One region of the Arthrobacter sp. ok909 genome, then DNA from elsewhere that is predicted to be linked to it. Evidence: predicted binding sites of a transcription regulator. Region 1 holds the regulator's gene; the other holds the start of a gene.
What was found. Region 1 encodes LexA, which represses DNA repair genes until DNA is damaged. Its sites were predicted from a motif close to TCGAACANNTGTTCGA; they were not measured.

Region 1 (11,467 bases):
CGGAAATCATCGTCCTGAACAAGGCCGACGCCGCCGACCCGTTTGTGGTCGAACGGCTCAAGCAGCGCGAACCGCGCCACGTGGTGGTCTCGGCACGCACAGGTGAAGGCATCCCGGAATTGCTCAAAGCCATCAGTGACGGCATTCCGCGCCCCGGCGTGAAGCTTGAGCTGTTGATCCCGTACAACCGTGGAGATCTGCTCAACAAGCTCCATGAGACCGACGCCGAGATCCTCAGCCTAGAGCACGAGGAAACCGGCACCCGGGCCGTGGTGATGGTGCGCGAAGGACTCGCCGCTGAACTGGATCCCTTCATCAGCAATGACTGAGGCTGCGGTGACCAAGGCCAAGGCCGGATCCTCGGACGCCGGGGCCGCTGACGCGGAACCGGCCGACGGAGGGACGGGCGAGGACGCCGCGGACGGCAACACGGCGTCCGGCAACACGGCCGGCGGGACTGGCGAGGAGTTCGTGATTGAGCTGCTCGACCGTGCCGTGTCCGGCATGGGTGGCCAGAGCCGCGACGGCCAGCACGAAATGGCCCGGCAGGTGGCGCGCGCGATCGACAGCGGCGACCACCTGCTGGTCCAGGCCGGCACCGGCACCGGCAAGTCACTGGCGTACCTGATTCCGCTGATCGCCCACTCGCTGACCAGCAACAAGCCCACCCTGGTCTCCACTGCGACCCTGGCACTGCAGACCCAGATTGTCGGCCGCGACCTGCCCCGGCTGCTCAAGACCATCACCCCGGCCCTGGAGCGGCCCGTCAAGGTTGCCTTGGTGAAGGGCCGGTCCAACTATGTGTGCCGGCACAAGATCGAGGGCGGCTTCCCGTCCGAGGAACCGTCCGAGGGGCAACTGTTCTCCCTCGGCGAGGACACGTCCGTGCCGCACTTTGCCGCCGCGCTGGGCGGGCCTTCCTCCCAGCTCGGCAAGGAAGTGGTGCGCCTGCGCGAATGGGCGGAGGAGACGGCCACGGGGGACCGGGACGAACTCATGCCCGGTGTCACGGACCGGGCCTGGCGGCAGGTCTCCGTCACGTCCATGGAGTGCCTCGGCGCGCAGAAGTGCCCGCTCGCGGCCGAATGCTTCAGTGAACTGGCCCGGCAGAACGCCGCCGATGCCGACGTCGTGGTCACCAACCACGCCATGCTCGCCGTCAGCGCCTTCGAAGGCCTGGCGGTCCTGCCCGAGTACGACGTCGTGGTGGTGGACGAGGCCCACGAACTGCAGGACCGCGTCACAGGCGCAGTCTCCGGCCAGCTCTCCGTGGCGATGGTCCACGCCGCCGCGTCCGGGGCCCGTAAGCACACAGGCATCACCGTGGACGCCCTGAACAATGCCGCCTCCCACCTGGAGCTCGCCATCGAAGGCGTCCCCAGCGGGTTGATGCCCAACGGCCTGAACACCGAGCAACTCGACTGCATCGACCAGTTGCGCGACGCCTGCCGCGCCGCGCTGTCCGATTCCAAGGGGGACAGTTCCACGACGGCCGACGGCGGTCGCCAGCTCGCCCGGTCCCGCCTCATGGTCATCCTGGAACTTTGCGAACGCCTCCTGGCCGCGCGGGAAAACCGCGAAGTCGTGTGGTTCTCCCGCAATAGCAGCTTCGACCCGGCGCAGGGCTACTCCCAGCCGGACGAGACCGCGCCGGCCTTGATCAATGTGGCCCCGTTGAGCGTCGCGGGGCGGCTGCGTGAAGGACTGTTCGCGGACCACACCGTCATCCTGACATCGGCCACGCTCGCCATCGGGGCGGCGTTCGAGCCGGCCGCCGGAGGCCTCGGCCTGGTCGGCAGCGGCGCCCCGAGCTGGACCGGCGTCGACGTCGGGTCCCCCTTCGACTATCCGAAGCAGGGCATCCTCTATGTCGCCCAGCACCTGCCCAAGCCCGGGCGCGGCACGTCCCCGGAGGCTCTGGACGAACTCGAGAAACTGATCCGTGCCTCCGGCGGCGGCGCCCTGTGCCTGTTTTCCTCCCGGCGAGCGGCGGAGGAGGCCGCCGAGGCGATGCGGCCACGGCTGGGCCTCAGCATCCTGTGCCAGGGGGAGTCGAGCATGACAGCGCTCGTGCGGCAGTTTGCCGACGAGCCGGACACATGTTTGTTCGGCACGATGTCCCTGTGGCAGGGCGTCGACGTTCCCGGAGTGTCCTGCCGCCTGGTGGTCATTGACAGGATTCCGTTCCCGCGGCCGGACGACCCGCTCATGACAGCACGTTCCCGTGCGGTGGCGCAGGCCGGCGGCAACGGCTTCATGTCCGTCTCGGCCACGCACGCCGCAATCCGCCTGGCGCAGGGCGCCGGCCGGCTGATCCGCTCGACCTCGGACAAGGGTGTGGTGGCGGTGCTGGATTCGCGGCTGTCCACGGAGCGCTACGGCGGGTTCCTCCGCGCCGCGCTTCCGCCGTTCTGGCCCACCACGGATCCTTCGATCGCCGTGGCCGCCTTGAAGCGGCTGGCGAAGGACTCCGCAAAGAACTAAAAGCGGGGGCCGGAGCCGCGGCTCCGGCCCCCGGAAGCCGTCCCTTGGAAGCCGTCCCCGGGAGGCCTGCCACGGGGTGGCTACAGGGAGCGGAGCACCGAGACGACCTTGCCCATGATCACGGCGTGGTCGCCGAGGATGGGCTCGTACTGGGTGTTTTGCGGTAGCAGCCAGGTGTGGCCGTCGCGCTGGCGGAACGTCTTGACCGTTGCTTCATCGTCGAGCAGCGCAGCCACGATGTCGCCGTTCACGGCATCACCCTGGCGGCGGACAACCACCCAGTCGCCGTCGCAGATGGCGGCATCGATCATCGAGTCGCCGGCCACCTTGAGCATGAAGAGTTCGCCGTGGCCCACCAGTTGGCGCGGCAGGGGCATGACGTCCTCCACCACCTGGTCGGCGAGGATCGGTCCGCCGGCCGCGATGCGTCCGACAAACGGCACCATTGCCGTGTCGGTGGCGCTGGCGAGTTCCGTCACGGAGAGGCCACCGACGGCGCGGAGGCCGCTGGATTTCTCGACGCCCGAAATGGCCCTCGTCCCCTCGTCCAGGGTCAGCGGCATGAGCACTTCCATGGCCCTTGGACGCTTTGGGTCCCGACGCAGGTAGCCGAGCTTTTCAAGTTGGGACAGCTGATGGGTCACGCTCGACAGGCTGGCGAGTCCGACGGTGTCGCCGATTTCGCGCATGGACGGCGGGTAGCCGTTGTCACTGACGGAGCGCTGGATCGTTTCCAGGATTTTCTTCTGCCGGACGGTCAGGCTCTTGGGGGCCCGTGCAGGCTGGGCGCTCCGTGAGCTGGCCCGGCCGCCGGTGGCTTGTGCTGCCATGTTCGCCAACGCCTTTCCGTTCCACCCGGCCGCCGTGGCTGCTGTCACCGGGAACTTCCGGCCTGAAATGTCAGACCCTCCTGATCAACTACCGATGAACGAGTTCACAAGCTGTTGTTCTTTCCCTCAAAAGTAGGCCAGCGGCATCGCTTTTTCAAACATTTGTTCTAGCGAGTCTCGACATCGTTCGTTACTAAGTGCTAAAACAGAACTAGCAAAGTTCGAATATGTGTTCGATTCCGGCTTTTACGCCCCGAGCGCATTATTCGGTTCTATGTTCGAATGTTCGGCCGGTTGGCGGCGAGTACGTGGAGTACGCCGGGCGGCACCGTATGGTCCAGGAGGGCTCAGTTCATGTCAGCAGCAAGCGCGTTTCACAGCACCTTTGATCACAGCATCACGGGCCGCGAGGTCGCCCGGCGGCCGAAGCAGGCGCCGCTGCGGCTCACCCGGCGCGGACGGTTCGTCTTCTTCGGGATCCCGCTGATCCTGCTGGCAGCGCTCATCTTGTCGTTCAGCGGATTCCTTACCGCTCCGGCCAAGGCGGCGGATTCCGCGGACCAGCTCAATGTGACGCCCACTGTTTCCGTGACTGTCCAGCCGGGGGAGTCACTCTGGGCCATTGCGGGGACCGTGGCGCCGGAACGCGATCCCCGTGACGTCGTGGCCGATATCGTGCAGTTGAACAACCTTGACGCCGCGCGTGTAATGCCGGGCCAGCAGCTGTTCGTTCCGTCCAAGTAGGTACCGCCGGCGACCGTCCCGGGCGTCACAGTTTCAGCGCCCGTCCCGCTTCCACTTAAACTGGTCACGTGACTGACCAGCTTGAGCGCCTCAACCGACTGCCCCTCCGAACCAATCTGCGCGGCCTGCGACCGTATGGCGCACCCCAGCTGGACGTCCCCATTCTGCTCAACGTCAACGAGAACACCCATGGTGTCCCGGCCGACGTCCGCGCCGCTATCACCGAGGCTGTCAGCGCCGCCGCCGCGGGGCTGAACCGGTATCCGGACCGGGAGTTCACCGAATTGCGGGAAGCCCTGGCCGAGTACCTTGGCCACGGCCTGGGCGCGGAGAACATCTGGGCCGCGAACGGCTCCAACGAAGTACTTCAGCAAATCCTCCAGGCGTTTGGCGGTCCCGGCCGGACGGCCCTTGGTTTCCCTCCCACATACTCGATGTACCCGCTGCTGGCCGCCGGCACGGACACGGAGTACATTGTTGGCGCCCGCGCGGCGGACTACGGGCTCAGCGCGGAATCGGCTGCCCGCCAGGTCCGGGAGCTGCAGCCCAACATTGTCTTCCTGTGCTCCCCGAATAACCCCACCGGTACCGGACTGGGTCTTGATGTCGTCGAGGCCGTCTATGCCGCCGGAGAGGCCAGCCAGACCATCGTGATCGTAGACGAGGCGTACCACGAGTTTGCCCACGACGGCACGCCCAGCGCACTGACCCTGCTGCCCGGCCGTGAGCGGCTCATCGTCTCGCGCACCATGAGCAAGGCCTTCGCCCTCGCCGGGGCGCGGCTCGGGTACATGGCCGCCGCTCCGGAGGTCACCGACGCCCTGCGGCTGGTCCGTCTGCCGTACCACCTCTCCGCTATAACCCAAGCGACGGCCCTGGCCGCGCTGCACCACCGTGTGGCCCTCATGGCCGACGTCGAGGACATCAAGCGCCAGCGCGACCGGATCGTGTCCGAGCTGGCCCGCCTGGGCCTAAAACCGGCGGCTTCCGATTCCAACTACGTGTTCTTCGGCGGCCTGGAGAACCCGCACGACGTCTGGCAGGGCCTGCTGGACGCCGGCGTCCTCATCCGCGACGTCGGCATCCCGGGGCACCTTCGCGTGACCGCGGGCACTGAGACGGAAACCACAGCCTTCCTCGAAGCCCTTGAACGCATCCTGACCAGCCACGCAACGCCGCAGGCCTAGACTTGACGGGGAGCCAGTGCGCCCCGCCAGACTGCCCAGCACCCTGCCTTCTTCCAAAGGACACATCTACATGAGCAACACCGGAGCCACCGCCGCCGAGGGCCGGACCGCACGCATGGAACGGACCACCAGTGAGTCCTCTGTCCTGGTTGAGATCAACCTGGACGGCACCGGGGTCTCGGATATCAGCACGTCGGTCCCGTTCTACGACCACATGCTGACGGCCCTGAGCAAGCACTCGCTGATTGACATGACCGTCAAGGCCACCGGCGACACCCACATCGATGTCCACCACACCGTCGAGGACGTGGCCATCACCTTCGGCGAGGTTCTGCGGACCGCATTGGGCAACAAGGCCGGAATCCGCCGCTTCGGCGAGGCGACCGTGCCCCTGGATGAGGCCCTCGCGCAGGCCGTCGTCGACGTCTCGGGCCGGCCCTACCTTGTCCACGCCGGCGAGCCGGCAGGCCAGGAATACCACCTGATCGGCGGCCACTTCACCGGCTCGCTGACCCGCCACGTGTTCGAGGCGATCACGCTCCACGCCGGGATCTGCCTCCACATGAACGTCACGGCCGGACGCGACCCCCACCACATCGTCGAGGCCCAGTTCAAGGCCTTCGCCCGGGCCCTGCGCGCAGCCGTCGAACCGGACCCCCGGGTCGAGGGCATCCCGTCCACCAAGGGCGCCCTGTGACCGGCCCGGTCCTGCGCGACGGGGCCATCATCGACCCCGCCGCCGCAACCAAGCCGGTGTCTCCGGAGGGAAAGCCGACCGTCACGGTGCTGGACTACGGTTCCGGCAACGTCCGCTCTGCCGTCCGTGCTCTGGAGCGGGCCGGGGCCGAGGTCATCCTCAGTTCCAAGCCCGAGGACGTCCTCAACGCCGACGGCCTCGTCGTCCCCGGCGTCGGCGCCTTCGAAACCGTCATGCGCGAACTCAAGTCCGTGGACGCCATCCGCATGATCGGGCGCCGCGTCGCCGGCGGCCGCCCCGTGCTTGCCATCTGCGTCGGACTCCAGGTGCTGTTCGAGGCAGGCGTCGAACACGGCACGGAAGCCGAAGGCATGGGGGAGTGGCCCGGCAAGGTCGAGTTGCTGCCCGCCGACGTCGTGCCCCACATGGGCTGGAACACCGTCTCCGTCCCGGAGGGATCCAAGTTGTTCGCCGGCGTCGAGGGTGAGCGCTTCTACTTCGTGCACTCCTACGGGGTCCAGCACTGGGACTTCGACGTCATCCAGCCCCGGATGGCGGCGCCCCTGGTGACCTGGTCCGAACACGGTGCGCCGTTCATTGCGGCCGTGGAGAACGGCCCGCTGTGCGCCACGCAGTTCCACCCGGAGAAGTCCGGTGATGCCGGCGCCCGGCTCCTGCGCAACTGGGTCGACGGCCTGCGCCCCGCGGCCCCGGAACAGACCGCCTAGATGTGGTCCCTGGTCCTCATGGGCGTCGCCGGCCTGCTGGTCGGCGGCGCAATCTCCTTCCGCCAGCAGAAAAGTCCGCGCTGGGTGGAGGTCGTGTTCTACATCCTGGCCGGCATGTCGCTGCTGGCCGCCTATCTCCTGACCCTGCCGGCGTCCTGACGGCCGCGCCGCGTTCCTGACCCACCATCCCGAGCTGAGGACACCACGATGACCACCGAAACCCCGCTGCCCGTACTCGAGCTTCTGCCTGCCGTCGACGTCGTCAACGGCCAGGCCGTCCGGCTCGTGCAAGGCGAAGCCGGCAGCGAGACGAGCTACGGCACCCCGCTGGAGGCCGCGCTCAACTGGCAGCAGCAGGGGGCCGAGTGGGTGCATCTGGTGGACCTGGACGCCGCATTCGGGCGCGGCTCCAACGCTGAACTGCTGCGCGAGGTCGTGGGGCGGCTTGACATCAAGGTTGAACTCTCCGGCGGCCTGCGCGACGACGATTCCCTCGAGAAGGCGCTCGACCTCGGCGTGGCCCGCGTGAACCTGGGCACCGCGGCACTGGAGAACCCGGAATGGACCTCCCGGGTGATCGAGCGCTTTGGCGATAAGATTGCCGTCGGCCTCGATGTCCGCGGCACCACGCTCGCCGGCCGCGGCTGGACCAAGGAAGGCGGGGACCTCTGGGAGGTGCTCGGCCGCCTCGAAGACGCCGGCTGCGCCCGGTACGTCGTCACCGACGTGACCAAGGACGGCACCCTCCAGGGCCCCAACGTCCAACTCCTGCGCCAGATGGTCGAGAAGACGGGCAAGCCGGTGGTCGCCTCCGGCGGCATTTCCAGCCTTGAGGACCTGCAGGTCCTGCGGTCCCTGGTGCCGCTCGGCGTCGAGGGCGCCATCATCGGCAAGGCCCTCTACAACGGCAACTTCACGCTGCCCCAGGCCCTCGACGTCGCCGGTCGCCGCTAAGCGGTCAGCAGTCATGACGCACACCCGCGAGCCCGGCGACACCCACGACCCCCACAACGCAGTGCAGCCGGACGCCGGCGCGGCTCCGGTCCGGCATCTGCCCGGACATATCGCCGCTGCCCTCGCCGGCGCCGGCGGCGCCACGGACTCCGCCGGTCAACCCTGGGCGGGCCGCAGCCTGTCCGGGGAAGCCGCGAAAATCCACAATTTCGAAGACGACGACGGCGCTGCCGACGCCGGCTACCTGGCGGCCGTGGCCAACCTCGCCGCGGGCACCGGCGACGAGGCGGCCGTGGTGGCCGCGCTTGCCACCGCCCGGGTCTTCGTGCCCATCCTGGCCCAGCTCGCCGAGGAAGGGGAAGGCGCCGGCGGCCTTCACGCCGACAAGCAGGCCGATATGGCCCTCGTAACGCTCAAAGCGCCGGACGGGCGGACGGCCATGCCCGCCTTCACCTCGGCGGCGTCACTTGAGGCCTGGCATCCGGAGGCCAGACCGGTGGCGGTCTACGCGGCCCGGGCGGCCCTGTCCGCCGTCGCGGAAGGTGCCGAGCTGCTCGTACTGGATCCCGGTGCGGACCTGACGTTCGTGGTCCGCAGGCCGGCGGTCTGGGCACTGGCCCAACAGCAAACCTGGACGCCGTCGTATGCCGATCCGGAACTCGCGCGCGCCCTCGGGGACAGCGCGGTTGGCTTTCCGGCGGTCCGCCGTGTTGAAATTCATCCAGGGGGTGGAATTGCCTCGGCTACAGCCGATGGCAGGCGGCTCCCCGGCGGGGGATCCGGCCCGGAACTCCGCGTGGTCCTGTACCTTGAGGACGGACTCGACGCCGCCGGCGTGCAGTCCATCGTCGCCGGCCTCAACAACGACTGGGCCCGGAATGAAATCTTTGCCGAGCGGGTTGACTCGATCGAGGTCAAGCTGCAGCGCGCAGCACCATAGCTGACGGCCCAACGGGGGGACCTCCTGGTGCTGCCGTGGGCAGTAACAGAAGGATGTAGTGACGTGAATTTCGCGCTTTACCGGGAGCTGCTCGCCGTCCGGCCCATCAGGCGGCTCCTGCTGGTCGGGATGATTGCCCGCATACCGCACTCGGCGGCCGGCGTCCTGTTGACCCTGCACATCGTCCTGACCCTCGGCCAAGGCTACGCGGCCGCCGGCGCCGCGGCCGCCGTCATGACGATCGGAATCGCCGTCGGGGCGCCCTGGCGCGGACGCCGGGTCGACACCGTGGGACTGCGCAAGGCGCTCATCCCGTCCGTCATATCCGAGACCGTGATCTGGTCCATCGTGCCGCACGTCTCCTACGAGGTCCTGCTGCCGCTGGTATTCGTCGGCGGCCTGCTCACGCTGCCCATCTTCAGCGTGGTGCGGCAGTCCCTGGGCGTACTGGCCACCGGCGAACAGCGCCGCACCGCCTTCGCCCTCGACGCCATCGCCACCGAGCTGGTCTTCATGATCGGACCCGCAGTCGGCGCCGTCGTCGCCACCAGCGGGCAGTCGGTCCTGGGCCTGACAATAGTCGGCGTGGCCACGTCCGTCTCTGGACTGTTCCTCATGTGGTTCAACCCGCCCACCCGGAGCGCGGCCCCCGACGCCGGGCTCGAGGCGGAAGAACTCGAGTGCGCGGAGGCCGCCGTCGTCGCCGCCGCGCCGGCCCACCTCCAGGAGGCCGCGGCCGAACTGGCGCCTTTGGCGGCCGCAGCCGAGGAACGGCGGCAGCGGCGCTCCGGCCTGCGCCACCGGGTCATCCACAACTTCAGTTGGTTCACCCCCGCCGTGGGAGCCGTCTTCGCCGTCGCAGCCGGTGCCGGCATGGTCCTCAGCGGCACTGACGTGGGCATCGTCGCAGCCCTCCAGACCGGCGGCCACGAGGCCGAAATCGGGATCGTCTTCGTCTTCTGGTGCGCGGCCTCGGTGGTGGGCGGCATAGTTTACGGCGCCATGCACCGGCCCGTCTCGCCGATCCTCCTGCTGTTGGGAATGTCAGCGCTGACGGTCCCGATGGCGTTCGCGACTGATACCTGGACTCTCAGCCTGCTCTCGCTGCTTCCGGGGCTGCTGTGCGCGCCGGTGCTGTCCGCGGCCTCGGAAAAGGTCGCCGAACTGGTTGACGAGAGCCGTCGCGGCGAGGCGATGGGCTGGTACGGGTCCTCGCTCACCGGCGGCGTGGCCCTGGGCGCGCCGCTCGCCGGGCTGTTCATCGACGTCATCGGCCCGTCGGCCGGCTTCGTCGCCGTGGGGCTGGCCGGCGTGGCCCTCTGCCTCGTAGGACTCGTCCTGCAGCAGATGCGCCGCCGCCGCCTGGCCCACGCCTAGACGCCGCGCTGTCCCTATCAGAGGCCCGCGTGGCCCCCGGGCCCGGGGGCCACGCGGGGTCCCGATGGATCGAAGCAGAGTTAACGACGCCGGCGGGCGGACCCGGATGGTCCGCCCGCCGGCGTGTCATGGCTGACGAAAGTGCTGAGGCGGCCGTGGCTAGTTGTCTGTGACTAGTTGACTGGGCCGGTGTACTTCTCGCCCGGGCCCTTGCCCGGAGCGTCCGGGATGATCGATTCCTCGCGGAAGGCCAGCTGCAGCGAACGCAGTCCGTCGCGCAACGGCCCGGCGTGCTGTGAGCCGATTTCCGGTGCCGCGGACGTCACCAGGCCGGCGAGGGCGGTAATGAGTTTGCGGGCCTCGTCCAGGTCCTTGAGTTCCTGGGCATTTTCCTCGGCGGCGAGGCCCAGCTTCACTGCGGCGGCGCTCATCAGGTGCACGGCGGCCGTCGTGATGACCTCGATCGCGGGGACTTCCGAGATGTCGCGAATCTGCTGCGAGACGTCGGCCTGTGCGGCTGCGGGCTCGAAGACATGGGAATTACTGTCTGAAGTGCTCATGCTGGTAAGCTTGTCACAGACCGACTGAATGTCGTTATTCTGCAGTGCTTCTTACGTGTGGTGCTTGTTACTGACTGGTGCTTCTTGGCGTAAGTGGTGACCGGCGACGCACACGTGCGTTGGGCGGGTATCTATCTGTAGAATTGGCTTTTAGTTTGCAAGCGGAGTTCTCTCCCACCCGCGTCAGCCGCGAAACTTCCTTCGGGAAGCCCCTCCCTCACGGGAGTCAAGGTTGCCGGGTACCTGGTCGGGCACAACCTCGGACTCCGGTCCGGCGAAAGTGCATGCCGCCTCATTGAGGGCTGCAGTTCCGATCTCGAGGCCTTCGATTGCTCCGGCAATTGGGGGCCTTCTCTTTTTGCCGGTGGAATACCCCTCACGAACACAGGAGCTTTAACATTAGCGAGCCAAGAATCAATGAGCGTATCCGCGTCCCTGAGGTGCGGCTGGTCGGCCCTGCAGGCGAACAGGTAGGAATTGTCCGTATTGAGGATGCCCTGCGTTTGGCTGCCGAGTCCGATCTTGATCTCGTTGAAGTTGCACCGCAGGCCAAGCCTCCGGTGTGCAAGCTGATGGACTTCGGCAAGTACAAGTACGAGGCCGCCGTCAAGGCGCGCGAGGCCCGGAAGAACCAGACCAACACGGTCCTGAAGGAAATCCGCTTCCGCCTGAAGATTGACACCCACGACTACGAGACGAAGCGCGGCCACGCGCTCCGCTTCCTCGGCGCTGGCGACAAGGTCAAGGCCATGATCCAGTTCCGCGGCCGTGAGCAGCAGCGTCCCGAGATGGGCATCCGCCTGCTCCAGCGTTTCGCGGACGACGTCGCCGAAGTTGGCGTTGTGGAGTCCAGCCCCCGGATCGATGGCCGCAACATGGTCATGGTGGTGGGCCCGCTGAAGAACAAGGCTGAAGCCAAGGCAGAGGCCCGCCGCGCAACGCAGCGTGCGGAAGCCAAGGCTGAGA
Region 2 (11,467 bases), on a different contig from region 1:
GCCTGGGCCATGACGTGGGCCGTGGAGTGGCGCAGGACGTTGAGCCCGTCCGGGGAATCAATGGTGATGGCCTCGACCGTGGCGTTCTCGGGAAGGGGCTGGTCCAGGTCCTTCAACTCGCCGTTGACGCGGGCCACAACAACATCGCGGCGCTCAAAGAAGAGTTCCGCGCCGGTGGTCCCGGTAGTCACCTTGGTCTCTTCGCCGTCGACGAGAAGGGTGATCTGCTGGGCATCTGACACGGGTGTCTCCTATTCAAAGTTAAGGCTTCGTAGCTTGTGGCGTACGGGGACCACAGCCAGCCTCGTCCATGCTATCGGTTTCTCCAGAGGCCAACCAACGCGCCACGGGTGCGGTGGCGCCGCAGGCGCAACGCTATTGCGGCCGCGCCGCGGGCCGGTCAGCCGCCCAGCCCGGTAATGGCGAGGTTCCGGCTGATCCCGTCCAGGGGGCCGGGCACGGGGCCGGGCAGCTCCGGCCCGGGATAGGCGGGGGCGCCCGGCGCCGCTTCCGGAAACGGCAGGGTTTCGGGGCGGCTGAGGTCCCAGGCCATGGAGGCGCTGATGCTGATCCCCCGCGGCCCGGTCCGGCGGGTGGTGCCGCGGATCAGCAGCAAACGGGTCCCGAACAGCAAGGACCCGGACTGCTCCTGCGCCTCGTGGAAGAAGACCGAATCCACGCAGCCCGTGCCGTCGTCGACGCTGATGAACACCACCCGGCGGCCGCCGCGCATGGGCGGGGTCTGGGTCGCCACCCGCACCCCGGCGACCAGCACCTCCGTGCCGTTGCGCAGTCCCAGCAACTTGTCCGCGGTGGTGACGCCGAGCCGGTCCAACAGCGGACGGTGGCTGGTCATGAGATGCTCGCTGACGTCCACGGCCATGAGGTCCAGTTCCGCCCGCACGTTGTCCACCATGCTGGGCGCGGGCAGCACCGCCTTGAGGTTCTTCAGCTCCACGTCACCCAGCGGCAACGCCAACTGGCCCTCAATGACCTCCACGCCCTTCCGGTGCGGGCGGGTCTGGAGCTTTTGCAGGTGCTGGACCAGATCCGCCCGGTTCGCCGCTCCCCCGGACGCCCGGTGCAGGGTGTCGAAGGCGCCCAGCTGGGCCAAGCGCTGGATACTCGGCCTGCTCAGCCGCGACCGGGCGCGCAGGTCCGCCAGGGAATCGTAGGGCTGGCCGGCCACAATCCGCTTCAGTTCGGCGGCGGAGAGCCCGAAGATGCCGTTCAGGCTCAGCCGGATGCCCAGCTTGCCCCGGTCCGGCCCGGATTCCACCCGTTCCACCCGGTACTCGGCCTGGCTCCGGTTGATGTCGAGGGGAAGGATGGGGATGCCCAGCCGGCGCGCCTCGGCCACGAGCAGGCGTTTGGGGTACATGCCGGGGTCATGCTCCCAGAGTCCGGCCAGGAAGGCCTCCGGGTGGTGCGCCTTGAGCCAGGCCGACTGGTAGGTGGGCACGGCGAAGGCGGCTCCGTGGGCCTTGCAGAACCCGAAGCTGCCAAAGGCCTTCAGCGTGCCCCAGACCTTGTCCACCACCTCGGGGCTGTAGTTCCGGGCCCGCGCCTCCTTCCGGAAGAACTCCTCCACCTTGGCTTCCAGGACGTCGTTGCCCAGTGCCCGGCGGAATTCGTCGGCGCGCGCCAGCCCGCATCCGGTCATGACGTCGAAGGTTTTGAGGATTTGTTCGTGGAAGACGGTGACCCCGTGGGTCTCCTTGAGGACCGGTTTGAGGTCGGGGTGCGGGTAGACCTCGGGGGCGAATCCGTGCCGGTGCTCCAGGAAGGGCCGGACCATGTCGGATTTCATCGGGCCGGGGCGGAACAGCGAGATGTCAATGATGAGATCGTTGAATTCCCGGGGTGCCATCTTGCCGATCAGTTCGCGCTGGCCCGGGGATTCGATCTGGAAACAGCCCAGGGTGTGGGTGCTGCGGATCAGTTCAAAGGTCGGTTCGTCATCGAGCGGGACCGCGTTGAGGTCGATGTGCCCGTCCTCGGCAATGTAATCCGGGCCCGTCCCGTCCGGACCGGCCTGATGTGCGCCGGCGGCCACTACCTCGGCCTTGGAGGGGTGGAGCCGGATGACCTCCCGGACGGCGAAGGCCATGGCGCTCTGCATCCTGACGCCCAGGACATCGAGTTTGAGCATGCCCATGGGGTCCATGTCGTGCTTGTCGAACTGGCTCATGGGCAGGCCCAGGCCGCTGGGCTGCACGGGGGTGCGGTCCAGCAGGGTGGCATCGCCGAGGATTACGCCGCACGGGTGCATGGAGATGTGGCGGGGCAGCCGGTCCAGCCGTTCCGTGAGGTCCACCAGCAGGTCCAGCTGCTGGTTTTCGGTGAAGCCGCGCTGCTCCACCCGGTCGGCGAATTCCTTCAGCTCGGGTTTCTCCACAAGGGCTTCGCGGAAGTGCCTGGCCGAGAACCGCCACAGCTGCTTGGCGATTTCCCCGACCTCGCCGTCGTCCATGCCCAGGGCCAGGCCGGCGTCCCGCACGGCACCGCGAGCGCGGTAGCCGTTTTGCATGCTCATCAGCGTGACGCGTTCGGCTCCGAAGCGCTCAAAGATCTTCCGGTAGACGTTGTGCCGTTCGGCGCTTTCGACGTCGATGTCGATGTCGGGCAGCGTGGCGCGGTCACGGGAGAGGAAGCGTTCAAAGATGAGGTCGTGCTGGAGCGGGTTCACCTGGCTGATGTCGATCAGGTAGTTGACCAGGCTGGAGGCGCCCGAACCGCGGGCGGCAGCCCGGACGCCCATGGCCAGGATCATCCGTGAGACTTCGGCGACGGTCAGGAAGTAGGAGGCGAAGCCCAGCGAGTCGATGATCCGGAGCTCGTGTTCCAGCCGGGTTCGCATCTGCTGTTCCCGCTGCCCGGAGATTCCCGGGAAGCGGCGGCCGATGCCGGCCTCACAGCGCAGGGTCAGCTCTGCGAGCGCGTCGCCGGCGATCCCGATCACGGAGGCTTCCGGGACCACGGGCTGCTTCCAGCCCATGTCGGCCACGGGGTCCATGCGGCAGCGGTCCGCGAGCGCCTCGGTCTGGGCGAGGAGCCGTTTGAGGTCCGCCGTGCCGTACCCGGCGGCATGGATGATCTCCTTGGCCAGTTCGAGCATCCGGGCCGCCGATTTGAGCCAGCCCTGCCCGTTGGGCTGCAGCAGCGGGGCGGCGGAGAGCTCGGGCAGGGATTTGAGCGTCCGGGCGGAGTCCAGCACGTCGGCCGTGGCCGCGCCGTCCTCGGCGACATACCGCACGGCGTTACTCAGCACGGCGGGCACCCCGTGTTCCGCGGCGAGTTTGAGCATGCGCACCGCGTGGGCGGTGCTCAGCGGTTCCCCGGGCGGACTGAGCTGGGAAACGACCTCCGCCGCCAGCGTCCCGGGGGGCATGGCATCCAGCCAGCGTTTGAACAGGGTGCGGGGCCGCAGGTACCGCCGGCCGCCCATGGCACGGCCGACGTCGGAGTCCGGACCGATCAGCACCGTCAGGACCGGCTGCAGGGTTTCCGGGTCCAGGGTGCGGGAGGCCAGTTCGGCCCGGGTGACGGCCACCGGAACCGCTCCCTGCGCCTTGCCCGTGGTGCGGGCATGGGCGTCGGAGATCAGCCGGCACAGCGCCCGGTAACCGGCGCCGTTGTTGTGCCCGTGCGCCAGCACGACGACGCGTCCCCCGAGCTGGGTGCGGAGGTCGCCGTCGTCGTCAAAGACCGCGAGGTCCACCCCGACGATCGCGTCCAGCCCGGCGGCCATGCACGCCTTCAGGTGCTTGACGGTTCCGTACAGCCCGTCACGGTCCGTGCAGGCCAGTGCTGTGGCGCCGTCGGCGGCTGCGGCCGCGGCCAGCTCCTCCGGCCATGAGACGCCGTAGTGGGCGCTGAAGGCGGTGGAGACGTGCAGATGGGTGAAGCTCATGCTGTTTCGGGCTTCCGGTGGGGCTGCAGGGCGTCGTGGATTCGCACGAGCCGCCACCGGCCGCTGCTGACGTGCCGGCTCAGGTCAAGGGTGAGGGTGGGCTCCGCCGCGTCCTCCCCGGCGGCACGCACCTGGACCCGCCAGATCTCGTGGTCCACCAGGCCCGGACCGCTCCCGAGGGGCGCCCGGCTTTCCTCCGTCCACCACTGGCGGCGTTCATACCAGCGGACCGGTTCCGCGCAGACCGTGTAGTGCCGGCCCGCCCAGTCGAGCCGCAGGGGCTGCCCGGAGGGCGTGCAGGCGACATCCACGGACTCGCTGAACATGCCCACGTTGCCTCCCGACCCAGTCCGGGCTGGAGCCGGCCCAGTCCCCGCTTTCACGCCATTGCGTTCACGCCACTGCATTCACGTTATTCGAACATATCTTCGAATAACGCCAGTCTACGTCGGAGTGGCGACAAAACCCATTCCTTGCGGCATTGCACCGGATGCATGATGGCGCGGCGGACTGCGCAGGCCAGAACTCACGGGTTCCGCGGAGTAGGCTTCTTGAACCGGCACTGCAGCGCCATGGTGCACGGCACATCTATGGGGGGTAGAAAAGAGTGAAGCATCAAAGCCTGAGGACGGCTGCCGCCGTGGGAGCGGTCCTTTTTCTGGGAGCGGCACCGGCCGCGGCGGCCTCTGCGGAGGTTCTCGACGTCGGCGGGACACCGGTCGGGGTGGCGGTTGGTGCTGACGGCACTGCGTACGTGGGAAATTACGGCGCGGCCGGCGGCGTCCGGGTGATACCGCCGGGAGCGCCCCAACCCTCCCGCACCATCAGCACGGGCAACAATGTCTCCGGGATCGCGCTGGCCCCGGACGGCACCCTGTACGTGGCCCAACGCGACAGTGCCACGGGCCAGGACGTGGTGGGCGTCATCCCTGCCGGAGCGGCCGCCGTCGCAAGGAACATTCCGGTGTCGCGCGGGAACCATCTGATCGCCGTCGGACCCGACGGCACGGTCTTCGTTCCGAACCCTGCCGAACGCACCGTGTCGATCATCGCACCCAGGGGATCGACGGTGGACCGCACTGTCACGGTCGGCGCCGGCCCGGTGGAAGTGACGGTCTCGAAGGACGGCACCGCGTTCGTGACGAACCAGGACGACGGGACGGTCTCGGTGATCCCGGCCGGAGCGCACACCGTCTCACGGACCATCCAGGTCAGCTCCACCCCCGGGAAGACAGAGAACCCCCATGGGATCGCCGCCGGACCCGACGGGACCATCTATGTCACCAACATCAGTTCCAGTCACGTCGCTGTCATCACACCAGGCGCCGACACCGTGGCCTACACCATCTATGTCCCGGGCGGACCCACGGAGGCCGCCGTCGGGCAAGACGGGACCCTCTACGTGGCCAGCGCCCTCAGCCCCGCGCTGTCCGCGATAACGCCGGGCGCCACAACAGCGGGCCGCTCCATCCCGACGGAGAACAACCCCGGCCACCTCGCGGTAGCCCCGGACGGGACCATCATCGTGGCGAGCCCGGGCACCGGCGCCAACAACGGCTCCGTGTCCCGCTATGCCCCGGCCTCGGCACCGGCGTCCGGCAGCCCCCAGCACCAGGAGACCCCGGCTTCCGCCACAGCCCCATCCGGTGACGCGGCCGCCGGCCTGTGGAGTTCTCCGGCAGGCATCGCCGCCGCCGCCGGGGCGGCAGCTATCGCCGTCGCGGTGCTCATCGTCGCCGCGGGACGCCGGAGGAAGGCAGCCCGACGCGACCACGTCAATGGGACCGGGGTCGGCACCGCCGATCCCCACGCCGCGAACGAGCTGCTCCGCAGACGACCGACAGATCAGGGGTGGACGGACGCAGGTGCAGGTAGCAGGATTGAGCCATGAGCTCCCACAACGCACTCCTGAAGCACGTAAGCATCGCCGCCAAGGATTCAACCTTGGTGGCGACTTTTGATATAGACGGAAATATCCCCGGCCAGGGCGCCTATGTGGTGGGGCTCGTGGCGGCAACCCCGGACCATTCCCATCAGCGAAGAATGGGGATCGAGTTCATGAACGGCGAGGCCGTGTCCTTCTATTGCTTCAGCCATGACGGCACCGAGGAAAATTTCGACCTCAAGGGCGTCGAGCACTCGGGCAACACCATTACCGGCCATTTCCCGCTCACCACGGTGCTGGGGCTGCCCAAGGGTCACCTCATGACGGCGTTCAGCGACGCCGACGGCCGGGACTACCAGTCCAACGTGCCCGTGGAAGAGGCCCTCTAGGCGCGCTGGCCCGGGAGGAAGCGCAAGCCTCAGCTGCCGGCTTTGTACACTTCGAGTTCGAGCGCTGTGAAGGCCTCCACCATGGCGCGGTAGGTCTTCTCGACGATGTCGGGATCGATGTCCTTCTGCTCCGCGACGGCCTTGACGTGTTCGATCACGCGCTCCACGCGGCCCGGCGCCCGAACTTCCGCGCTGTCTGCCTTCAGGGTCCCGGCGATCCGGATCAGCCGCTCCCGGCGGCCGATCAGGGCCACGATCTGCTCATCCACCTCATCCACCGCCACCCGCACAGCTGCGAGCTGTGCCTTGTCGGCCTGGGCATCTTTGTCGTATCCGTGATTTGTGGACATGTTCATGACAGTATCCAAAGATGCAGCCACGAGTCGATTTAATTTCACTGGGTGTCCGCAGTGTTGACGCCTCCCGCAGTTTCTATGTAGATGGCCTGGGCTGGCCCGTCCGCCGGGAAGTCCGGGGCGAGGTCCTCTTTATCCAGGCCAATCACGGCCTCATCCTCTCGCTCTGGGACGCCGGCCAGATGCAGTCTGAAGCGGCCACCGATCCCCCTGCCGGCATTCCCTGCATCACGCTGAGCCACAACCTGGGCAGCGCGGCGGAAGTTGACTGGGTAATGGCGGAGGCCGAGTCCGCGGGAGCCACGATCGTCGCGGCGCCGAAGACCCAGCCCTGGGGCGGCTACACCGGGTACTTTGCCGATCCCGACGGCTACCGCTGGGAGGTCGCCTTCAACCCCGGCTGGGAGGTCGATGACGGCGGCACTGTGACGCTGTGACTAGAACAGGCTGCCTACCGGCTTGATGAGTTCGGCGGAGTCATTCTTCACGTTTCCGACCGCGGTACCGACGGCGTCGATCGTCCAGCCCTCGGCAACATCGTGCGCCCCCGAGCGGACCAGGTCCACCAGGGTGGCGGCGTCCCCGGCGTGCGGGTCCAGCCAGGCCTGCATGGTCGCCCGGTCCATCGGCAGCGGGACCCGGTCGTGCAGGGCCGTCAGTTCCGCCAGCATCCCGCCGGCATAGCCTTCGGGCGGCGAGTCGGTGGTCAGGATCGATGTCGAGAGCAGCCAGCGGTGCGGGTCGCCGTCGGCCTTGGACGGGTCCTTCCACCATTCGTACAGTCCGGCGAACACCATCGGGGCGCCGTCGCTCGGGTGCACGTAGTACGGCTGCTTGCTGCGGCCCTCACCGGCTTTCCATTCGTAGTAGCCGTCCGCGGGGACCGCGCAGCGCCGGGACCGCACGGCTTTCCGGAACGAGGGCCTCTCCAGTACGCTCTCGCTGCGGGCGTTGATCATCTTCGAGCCGATCCCGGGATCCTTGGCCCAGGACGGCACCAGCCCCCAGCGCGCAAGGTGCAGCTGCCGCACCGGGTTCCCGTCGATGAGCCGTTCGAGCAGGATGGGCACGTCCGCGGTCGGGGCGACGTTCCACGACGGCGGGATCGCGATCTCGTGTTCGAGTTCGGCGTCGAACTCGGCCAGCAGGTCTCCGACGGCCCGGGCCATCACGTAGCGTCCACACATGCCCTCCAGCATGCCACCGCGGACCGCCGTGCGGGAATAGTGTGCTGCGCGGTACGGTTATTGGAAGTGACGTACGACTTCCGTGGGCGCCCGGCCCTCCACGCCGGCCCCAACCACTAGCTTGAGGAGAACTTCGTGGATTTCACCCCCGAAACCGGCACCATCACCATGTTTTCGACCACGTGGTGCGGCTACTGCACCCGGTTGAAGAAGCAGCTGGACGCGCAGGGCATCGGGTACACCGAGATCAACATCGAGGAAGTCGAAGGCACTGCCGATCTCGTGGAGCAGCTCAACGGAGGCAACCGCACCGTCCCCACCGTGCTGTTCCCGGACGGCACCGCCGCCACCAACCCCTCCGCGGCCGAGGTCAAGAGCCGGCTCGCCGCCTAGCCTTCCTTTATCCAAAAGCAGCATCAAATCACGACGGCGCGGCCCCCACGGGCCGCGCCGTCCCCCGTTGTCCCGGCAGGTTGTGCAGGTAGATTAGCGGGTAAGTTGTGCGGGTAAACCGCGATTCGAGCAGAGGAGCTTATGCCATGGTCCATAAAGTCAAGGGCGCAGTAGTCCGTTCCAAGAATGCCGACGTCACCCTGGAGACGATCCTGGTGCCGGACCCCGGTCCCGGCGAGGCCCTCGTGGACATCCTCACGTGCGGCGTCTGCCACACCGATCTGCACTACAAGCAGGGCGCGATCAACGACGACTTCCCCTTCCTGCTCGGCCACGAGGCCACGGGCGTTGTCAGCGCCGTCGGACCGGACGTCACCGAGGTCGCCCCCGGCGACCGCGTGGTCCTGAACTGGCGTGCCGTCTGCGGCGAGTGCCGGGCCTGCCGCCGCGGTGAGCCCCAGTACTGTTTCAACACCCACAACGCCACCCAGAAGATGACGCTGGAAGACGGCACGGAGCTAAGCGCGGCCCTGGGCATCGGCGCCTTCGCCGAGAAGACCCTCGTGGCGGCCGGCCAGTGCACCAAGGTGGATCCCGACGCCGACCCCGCCGCCGTCGGGCTGCTCGGCTGCGGTGTGATGGCAGGCATCGGCGCCGCGATCAACACCGGGAACGTCCAGCGCGGCGATTCCGTCGCCGTGATCGGCTGCGGCGGGGTGGGCGTGGCGGCCATCGCCGGTGCGGCGCTCGCCGGCGCCACCACCGTGATCGCCGTCGACATCGACCCGAAAAAGCTCGAACGCGCCAAGGACCTCGGCGCCACCCATACCGTCGATTCCTCCGCCGTCGACCCGGTCGAGGCCATCCGCGAACTGACCGGCGGCTTCGGCGCCGACGTCGTGATCGACGCCGTCGGCCGCCCGGAAACGTACAAGCAGGCGTTCTACGCCCGCGACCTCGCCGGCACCGTGGTGCTGGTGGGCGTCCCGAGTCCCGACATGACCCTGGAGCTACCGCTCCTGGACGTGTTCGGCCGCGGCGGCTCGCTCAAGTCCTCCTGGTACGGCGACTGCCTGCCCTCGCGCGACTTCCCCATGCTCATCAGTCTCTACCGGCAGGGCAAGCTGGACCTGGACGCCTTCGTCACGGAGCGGATCACGATCGACCAGATCGAAGAAGCCTTCGACAAGATGCACGCCGGTGCTGTGCTGCGCTCGGTCGTGGAACTGTGAGCGGCGGAACGGTGAACGGCCTGCGGATCGACCGGCTGGTCACCTCCGGGACGTTTTCGCTCGACGGCGGCACCTGGGACGTTGACAACAACGTGTGGATCGTCGGCGATGACACCGAATGTGTCATCATCGACCCCGCGCACGATCCCGCTGCCGTGGCCGCGGCCGTGGCGGGCCGGAAGGTCGCCGCGATCCTGCTCACGCACGGCCACGATGACCACATCCGCGCCGTCGGCGACGTCCGGGCGCTCGTGAATGCGCCCGTGTACCTGAACCGGGACGACTGGATGCTGTGGGAGCGGGTGTTCCCCGGCACCGGGCCGGACCACGCGATTGCCGACGGCGACACCTTCGACGTCGCCGGGGCCAGGCTCACGGCACTGCACACCCCCGGCCATTCGCCCGGATCTATGTGCTTCCTGCTCGAGAGCGAGGGCGCCGTTTCTGAACACACCGTGTTCAGTGGCGACACGCTGTTCCAGGGCGGCCCGGGGGCCACCGGGCGGTCCTTCAGCGACTTCCCCACCATCATCGAGTCCATCCGCCAGCGGCTCCTGCCGCTCCCGGCTGACACGGTGGTCCGCACGGGCCACGGGGACCCGACGACGATCGGCGCCGAAGCGCCGCACCTTGAGGAATGGATCGCGCGCGGGCACTGACCCCGCACCGGTGCCCCGGGCAGGCCCGGTCCGCCACTTCCGGACCGGGCCTGCCCGCCATAGGATGAGGGGCCATGAGCCCTCTTCCCAGCATGGATCCGGCAACCCTCACCGCGGACCTGCGGACCCAGTTCGATGCGTTCCTCGACGAGCACCGGGCGGCACTGCACAACTGCCTGGACGGGCTCACGGAGCAGGAGGCCAGGGCATCGCTGGTCCCCTCGCGGACCACCCTCCTGGGGCTGGTCAAGCACGCCACGTTCGTGGAGAAGGTCTGGTTTGACGAGGCCATCACGTGCCGGACCCGGGCGGAGATCGGGATCCCTGCCACCCCGGACGAATCGTTCATCCTCGATGCGGGCGATACTATCGCGGGCCTGCAGGCCGCCTACAGCCGGGCCTGCGAGGACTCCCGCCGGGCGGCCGCACCGCTGGATCTTGACGACCTCGTCCGGGGCAACCGGCGCGGTGCGCTGCCCCTGCGGTGGGTCTACCTGCACATGCTCCGGGAACTCGCCCAGCACTGCGGTCACGCGGACATCCTGCGCGAGCAGATCCTGGCCGCCCGGAGCTAACGCTGTGAGTGCCTGAAACCCGATCGAGTGCTCCAGAACTGCCGTTTTCGCCCATGAAGACGGCAGTTACGGAGCACTCGATGGTTGACCCAGCCTCCGCCGGTCTCGCCAGTTGCCCACTAGGGTGGTTCGAATGAAACAGGCAGTCATTCTTGGCGGCACCGGTGTGCTGGGCCGGGCCGTCGCGCACCGTTTCCTGGAGGCCGGGTGGCAGGTCCGCATCACGGGCCGGGACGCGTCAAAGATGCCGTCCGCTCTCCGTGCTGCGGGCGCCCGTTTCCTCGCATCGGACCGGCGCAACGGACACGATCTGGCGCAGGCCCTGGGAAACGGCGCGGACCTTGTAGTTGATGCCGCCTGTTACACAGCTGCCGACGCCCGCCTGCTGCTCCCCCACCTTTCCGGGGTCGGCTCTGCAGTCATGCTGTCCAGCAAAGCCGTGTACACCGACGACGCCGGCTACCACGTCAACTCCGATGTCCCGCCGCGCTTCCCGCATCCCATCCGGGAGGACCAGCCCACCATGAAGCCGCTGAACGGCGGCTACGATTCCCGCGAGGGCTACGGCGCCAACAAAGTCGCCGCCGAACATGTGCTGCTCGACACCGGGCATCCCGTCACTGTCATCCGCCCATCCAAGGTTCATGGCGAGGGCGCAGCCCTGCCGCGGGAGTGGATGTTCGTCAAACGCGTCCTCGACCGCCGCCCCGCGGTATTCCTGGCCGCGGCCGGCGCGGGAGGCGACCATACGACTGCCGCCGTCAACACCGCGGCCCTCATCGAAACGGTCGCCGGCCGCCCGGGACAACGGATCCTCAACAGCGCAGATCCTGATGCGCCCACCGGTCTGGAGATCGCCCGCACCATCGCGGCCCACC

Region 2: a site for LexA is predicted at 4,330-4,345, ahead of BLR03_RS10515 (DUF6504 family protein). Genes of this name have one in related genera too.

Annotation. Positions count from the first base shown of each region.
Region 1 covers NZ_FNJS01000003.1:187,435-198,901, forward strand. Annotated here, with positions in the region: gene hflX (GTPase HflX) at 1-329, shown strand, start outside; gene BLR03_RS04290 (ATP-dependent DNA helicase) at 322-2,484, shown strand; gene lexA (transcriptional repressor LexA) at 2,565-3,314, opposite strand; gene BLR03_RS04300 (LysM peptidoglycan-binding domain-containing protein) at 3,669-4,058, shown strand; gene BLR03_RS04305 (histidinol-phosphate transaminase) at 4,127-5,245, shown strand; gene hisB (imidazoleglycerol-phosphate dehydratase HisB) at 5,316-5,942, shown strand; gene hisH (imidazole glycerol phosphate synthase subunit HisH) at 5,939-6,670, shown strand; gene BLR03_RS24310 (hypothetical protein) at 6,671-6,829, shown strand; gene priA (bifunctional 1-(5-phosphoribosyl)-5-((5-phosphoribosylamino)methylideneamino)imidazole-4-carboxamide isomerase/phosphoribosylanthranilate isomerase PriA) at 6,878-7,624, shown strand; gene BLR03_RS04325 (SseB family protein) at 7,638-8,564, shown strand; gene BLR03_RS04330 (MFS transporter) at 8,628-9,941, shown strand; gene BLR03_RS04335 (DUF1844 domain-containing protein) at 10,115-10,501, opposite strand; gene infC (translation initiation factor IF-3) at 10,843-11,467, shown strand, end outside.
Region 2 covers NZ_FNJS01000010.1:108,249-119,715, reverse strand. Annotated here, with positions in the region: gene thrS (threonine--tRNA ligase) at 1-242, opposite strand, end outside; gene BLR03_RS10520 (DNA polymerase III subunit alpha) at 401-3,913, opposite strand; gene BLR03_RS10515 (DUF6504 family protein) at 3,910-4,245, opposite strand; gene BLR03_RS10510 (virginiamycin B lyase family protein) at 4,521-5,804, shown strand; gene BLR03_RS10505 (hypothetical protein) at 5,801-6,187, shown strand; gene BLR03_RS10500 (chorismate mutase) at 6,217-6,543, opposite strand; gene BLR03_RS10495 (VOC family protein) at 6,558-6,980, shown strand; gene BLR03_RS10490 (SOS response-associated peptidase) at 6,981-7,730, opposite strand; gene BLR03_RS10485 (mycoredoxin) at 7,866-8,123, shown strand; gene BLR03_RS10480 (S-(hydroxymethyl)mycothiol dehydrogenase) at 8,270-9,355, shown strand; gene BLR03_RS10475 (MBL fold metallo-hydrolase) at 9,352-10,014, shown strand; gene BLR03_RS10470 (DinB family protein) at 10,089-10,589, shown strand; gene BLR03_RS10465 (NAD-dependent epimerase/dehydratase family protein) at 10,723-11,467, shown strand, end outside.